Regions from separate parts of the Colwellia sp. MB3u-4 genome, predicted to be linked through region 2. Evidence: predicted binding sites of a transcription regulator. Region 2 holds the regulator's gene; the other holds the start of a gene.
The links. Region 2 encodes sigma-54, which starts transcription at its own class of promoters, with help from an activator protein. Its sites were predicted from a motif close to GTTGGCACGNNNNTNGNNT; they were not measured.
Positions count from the first base shown of each region.

Region 1: the regulator sigma-54 is predicted to act here: its motif matches at 1,417-1,435, upstream of H4J61_RS01240 (DUF2884 family protein).

Region 1 covers NZ_JACGVE010000044.1:41,364-44,578, reverse strand. Annotated here, with positions in the region: gene H4J61_RS01245 (tRNA-uridine aminocarboxypropyltransferase) at 1-411, opposite strand, end outside; gene H4J61_RS01240 (DUF2884 family protein) at 532-1,344, opposite strand; gene zapE (cell division protein ZapE) at 1,569-2,723, opposite strand; gene H4J61_RS01230 (cold-shock protein) at 2,820-3,029, opposite strand.
Region 2 covers NZ_JACGVE010000068.1:23,000-26,214, forward strand. Annotated here, with positions in the region: gene ptsN (PTS IIA-like nitrogen regulatory protein PtsN) at 1-359, opposite strand, end outside; gene hpf (ribosome hibernation promoting factor) at 389-676, opposite strand; gene H4J61_RS03830 (RNA polymerase factor sigma-54) at 713-2,218, opposite strand; gene lptB (LPS export ABC transporter ATP-binding protein) at 2,270-3,001, opposite strand; gene lptA (lipopolysaccharide transport periplasmic protein LptA) at 3,002-3,215, opposite strand, start outside.

The DNA of each region.
Region 1 (3,215 bases), on a different contig from region 2:
TAGCATAATAAATAAGGGCCTTTTACCCGATGTAACCGTGATTTTATTATCAAAAATTTCACGATCTTCGCCGACATATGCTTTAGGAAAAACGATCATAGGTTGCCACATAGGATCATTTAACAAGGTAATAATATCTGGGTTTACTTGTGTTCTTGACCAAAGAAATGCAAAACTGTCGGGGATCAAATCAGCAATTAACTTACCGGTATTACTCGGTTTTAAAACCTCAGTGTCATACATCAACAACAAAAATCCAGCCTGAGAACTTACCTTAGGCGACAAGTCACAAATACAAAATGGTTTGGCTAATCGACATAACTCACAACGAATAACTCGCTGACCTCGTGATTTATAAGTGGTGGTACTTAGGCTTTTACGATATTGATGAAGTTGCTGTACAGCGTGCATAAAGAATATATCAGGACTATTTAGGCCGCTACTTTAACGTGCATGTAGGATATTGGCAATAAAAAAGCGCAGCTCAAATTGAGCAGCGCTTTATGTCCACAAGTTGACTAATTTTACAGGCTACATGAGTTTAGCATTCGCTACGCTGTGTTTTGCGCTAGCGGTGATCAAATCAAAGTCGGCAATTTCGTCGATACTTTCTTTCAATTGCTCTTCCATTTTATCTATCACTATAATGGATCGGCATAAAGCTTCACCGCGCTTTTCTAGCCCTGCACTACGCGTTTTCATTTCATGCTCTATTAGCTCGCCAAAATTCTCCATTTTGCTTTCAAAAGCCTTCATATCGCCACCTGAAAACAGCATTTCTTGGCCAACCGCAATCATTAAACTGCCTAAAGCGCTTTTAATCGTACTTTCTACGGCTGATTCAATTCTTTGCTCAAAATTTTCACCAAAAAAATCTTTTCCGGAGAAACCTTCTTCGTCGATATAGAAATTTTCATGTTGAGTAAATTCAGCATCAACTTCACCACGAATGGTGGTTAATTGGCTAGTTAACTCAGCGCTCGCCTGGTTTCCTTCACCTAACAATTCGTTAAAGGCTAGATTAACGCCATCAATGGCTAAATCAATAGCATCTAAGGCGATGCTTCTCACTTCTGGTACAAGATTGCGTATATGAGTTGAATAATCGCGTAATAAAGATTCTTGGTGAGCTGTTAAAGCAATTTTTTCGCCGTTTATCAGCAAAGTGTCATTTTCAGTGATGCTATACAGTGGTGATTTATCTTTAGAAAAAGTAATTTCTTGAGCATTGATATTAATGCCACCATTTAAGTCAAGATTACATGATTCACTAGAAAAAGAATTATCGTGTCCATAACTTGCTGAGCTTGCCATAATGAGAGCGGTAGCAATCAATGTTTTCATATTAATCTTCCTTTAAAAATTAAGTTTCTAGAGCGATAGTCGTGTCAGAAAACCACTTGTTAACGCTATTGATTACAAGACTGATGCCAACATTAAAACTTGTTTAATATCAAATAATAAGAAGAGACTCTTTATTTTAATAAAAAGATAATAAACTATAATTTAGTGAAAAAAATAATTTTTTGGTTAATTTAACAAGCTTTAAACTCACCAGAAAAAACACTCTAGGCGTAACTTAGACGCTGCATTTCAAACAGTCTTGATCTACAGCGGGCAAATTCAAAGTTAAGTTGAGTGCCCTGATAAAGCTCAGCAATATCGACCTCAGCGGCAATAATTAAGCGCACACCTCTGTCGTAGAATTCATCGACTAGTGCGATAAAACGTCGCGCTTCATCATCGAGACCTCTGAGTTGCCCCATCAGCACACCACTTCGTTGGTAACCGTCTTCAACACCGGAGAAAACGGCAGGAATTAATGCGCCATTAAATTGTGGCACATTACTGATCAGCACGGTGTCATAGTTATCGGCTAACTTAATATAATCTCTTTGGCTTCTTGGGGTTGAGCAAAGTGCCATAAAATCAAACCAAATGATATCTGCAGTACAAGCTAAAAAATTAACTGCCCTGCTATGAATAATAATACTGTCATTATAGCGAATATTGCTTTTAGCGAGCGCTGCAAAGTGGTGAGTTAAGAAGTTACTCTCAGTTTCAGTGCCAATATAAAAGTCTCGATAGTTAAGTGTGGCTATATTAGTGTCTAACATTCGATGATCTTTTGGTCCATCAATAGAGATAACCTGGCAATACTGGTGAATAATATCAATAGTTGGTAGAAATCTAGCGCGTTGTAGGCCATTTTTGTATAACTGATCGGGTGGGCAATTTGACGTTGCCACTAGGATAATACCCTGCGATAGCATAGCTTCTAGTAAGCCCGCCAATAGCATGGCATCCGCAATATCATTAACAAAGAACTCGTCAAAACAAAGCACATCAACTTCTTCAGACCAAGTTTTTGCAATCAATGCTAGCGGATTGTCTTTACCACTAAAATCATTCAACAGCTGGTGCACACTTTCCATAAAATGATGAAAGTGAATACGTCTTTTGCGTGTTAAATTAAGTTGTTGATAAAATAAGTCCATCAACATAGTTTTTCCACGACCAACTCGGCCATGAAAATAGATCCCCTGAATGGGTTCATGCTTGGTAAATAAGTTTTTTATGACGGCAAGTAGTGGTGTTTGAGCTTGGGCAGATATTAATTTTTGCGAAAGTTTATCCAAAGCAAGGGCGGCTTTGTATTGTTCAACATCGAGGTTAAGTGTTTCATGCTCAACAAGTTGTTGATATTGCTTTATTACTGACATAAATTTACTTACAGGCACAAAAAAGGGCAGACATATGTCTCCCCTTTTTCAACACTATTAATATTTCAGCTAGCGTAGCCAGCTAAAGAGTATTAATTAAAGTGCTACGATGTTCTCAGCTTGAGGACCTTTCTGACCTTGAGTAACAGTAAACTGTACTTTTTGGCCTTCAGCAAGAGTTTTAAAACCGTCGCCAGAGATTGCAGAAAAATGTGCGAAAACGTCTGGACCAGACTCTTGCTCGATGAAACCAAAGCCTTTAGACTCGTTAAACCATTTTACTGTACCAGTAGTTGTATTAGACATTGTATTATCCTATTTATTCGTAATTGATGCCTTAAAATAAGGCGGTGTTGCAGGAAGTGTTGCTATTAATTATTAAACAGGACGAGCTACTTACTAATATAACTTCGAAACTTTGTACATAAATATAGGTCTTACTTTCTAGCTGGGCGTATTCTAACTGTTTCCCGACAAGAGTCAACCTCTTTT
Region 2 (3,215 bases):
TGCAGCGTACTCAAGTGGCTCTGGCATTCTTCTTCAGGAACAAATAAGGCGATAAAAATATCAACGGGACGATGATCAACAGCGTCAAAATTAATCGCTTGTTCTGTGGTAATAACCACGGCAATAGGTTTCGTAGGCGTAGCATTTTCTAAACGGCCATGAGGTATAGCAATGCCATTACCTATGCCCGTTGAGCCCAATCTTTCACGCTTAACTAAACTTTCTAAAAGCTGAAAAGTATCATGGCTGTCGAGTTTATCGGCGGCCAAGCGACTTAAATATTCTAATATACGTTTTTTACTGGCACCCGGTGCTGCACAAATAGTGCAGTCCGGGGTTAAGATGTCTTGCAACTTCATAAACTTCTAAGACCTATAGCGAAATGGCGCTAATGTTTGTTGATTTTGCCTTTATATTTCAAGATTTGGCGATCTAGCTTGTCAATTAATGCATCAATCGATGCATACATGTCACTATGTTGTGCCTTAGCATGAACTTCAGTGCCACTTAAGTGCACCGTTGATTCGGCAATCTGATTCTGTTTTTCTACCGTTAATACTACATGTACATTATTGATATGATCAAAGTGACGCTCTAGTTTTTCAAACTTGCCATTGACATAATCACGTAATGAATCGGTAACATCGACATGGTGTCCAGTAAGATTAATTTGCATATATTTCAATCCTCTTTATTGGCTGAATAAAACTGCCTACAATAGGCTTTTACGTTGATTTGATGGCGGTATAGAAAGTGACTCTCGATATTTGGCAATGGTACGCCTTGCCACTTGTATACCTTGTTCTGCTAAAATATCTGCCATTTTACTGTCGCTGAGTGGTTTTGCAGGTACTTCGGCAGCCACTAGCTTTTTAATTAATTCACGAATAGCCGTTGATGAACATTCGCCGCCGTTTTCAGTACTTACGTGGCTAGAAAAAAAGTACTTAAGCTCAAAAATCCCTCTAGGTGTGTGCATATATTTTTGCGTGGTCACACGAGAAATGGTTGATTCATGCATATCTACGGCTTCGGCAATATCGTTCAATACCATAGGGCGCATTGACTCAGGTCCGTGTTCAAAAAAGCCTTGTTGGCGTTGCACAATACAATTTGAAACCTTTAAAAGTGTTTCGTTACGGCTTTCTAAGCTTTTAATAAACCATTTTGCTTCTTGCAAGTTAGAGCGAATAAATTGATTATCAGTAGATGACTTCATTGAACGAGACATAGCGGCGTATTGCTGATTAACCGATAGTTTAGGGGCAGTGTCAGGATTGAGCTCTACTGTCCAGCGGCCGTTTTTCTTTTCAACAGACACGTCTGGGATAACATATTGTTCTTCACTTTTGATGACGCTATCACCTGGACGGGGATCTAAGCTTTGTATTAGGCGAATAACTTCGCGTAATTGCTCTTCTTTCAAGCGTAATTTACGCATCAATTGACGATAATCGCGATTACCGAGCAAGTCAATATACTCGCTGACAGCGATTTTGCTTTCCGCTAACCAAGGGGTATCTTTAGCAAATTGATTGAGCTGAATACGCAAGCACTCTGGAATTGAACGGGCAGCAACACCAATGGGGTCAAATACGTTAATACGCTTTAACACCACTTCAATTTCATCAAGTTCTACACCATCAATACCGACACTCTCTAAGATCTCTTCGGCTGAAACGGTTAAATAACCTGCTTCATCTATGGCTTCAATAATGGCAATGGCAATGGTTCTATCAGTGTCAGTAAAGGGCGTTAGTTCCATTTGCCAAATTAGATGGTCTTGTAATGAGTCTTTCGTTTCACCTTGATAAGTATAATCTTCTGAGGCATGACCAACACCGCCACTACTAACACCAGCACTGAAGTTATCATCCCATGTGCTATCGCTGTTGAGTTCTTCGGGGATGTCTGTTTTTGCTAAACCTTCAGAGGAGCTAATTTCGTCTATCGAGGGAGTGGAGTCTTCGCTGCCATCAGAGGATGCTGCTGAGTTTTCGCCTACCGTTACCGAATATCCTGCTTCTAAATGGTCAGGGGTACTTTCTGAATTGTTATCGTGCGTTTCGTCAACTTCAAGCAAAGGATTACTTTCAAGTGCTTCTTGAATCTCTAGTTGAAGATCCAAAGTTGATAATTGCAACAGTTTGATCGCCTGCTGCAATTGCGGGGTCATCGTTAACTGTTGTCCGATACGGAGTTGCAGAGTAGGACGCATTTACGTTTTCTTTTCCCTATTCAAATTCATTAATTCAATTGGTTTTATTCACTATAGCGTGAATTGTTCACCAAGGTATACATCTCTTACATGTTGATTTGCAAGAATTTGCTTTGAATTACCTTCAGCGATAAGTTCGCCATGACTAACGATGTAGGCATGCTCACAAACATCAAGTGTTTCTCGCACATTGTGATCTGTGATCAATATACCTATGCCACGATCTTTTAAGTGTAGGATAATTTTTTTTATATCACCTACTGAAATCGGGTCAACACCGGCAAAGGGTTCATCCAGTAATATAAATTTAGGATCTGCAGCTAATGCCCGGGCTATTTCAACTCGTCGGCGCTCACCGCCAGATAAACTCATGCCTAAGTTATCTTTTATATGGCCTATGTTGAACTCTTCTAATAAATGTTCAAGTTTTTCTTGTCGGTCAACATCACTAAGTGATTTACGTGTTTGTAAAATGGCCATGATGTTGTCATGTACCGATAACTTACGAAAAATAGAGGCTTCTTGTGGTAAATAACCGATACCTTTTCTCGCGCGCTCGTGCATCGGCAGTAAGGTTATATCTTCATCATTTAAGACAATTGAGCCACTGTCGTTCTTTACCAAGCCAACAATCATATAAAAAGAGGTAGTTTTACCTGCGCCATTTGGCCCTAATAAGCCAACAATTTGTCCAGCGGAAACGTGCATACTGACGTTTTTAACCACTTTTCTGCCTTTATAGGACTTGGCAAGGCCGGTTGCTGATAATGTAGAAGTTGACATTTACTCTTGCTTATCCTTTGATTTTATAGGCAATTCAGTTTTGTTCTTTGGCTGTAATACGGTTTCAACTTTAGCATTTTCTAGGCTTTCGGCATTGACATATTCTGTGGCAAAATTGTAGGTGATTTTACTGCCGCTCACTTTACTGCCTTCTTGGCTAAGGAGAGCATTGCCTGAAATAACGACGGTATTCATACTCGGCTCATAACGGATT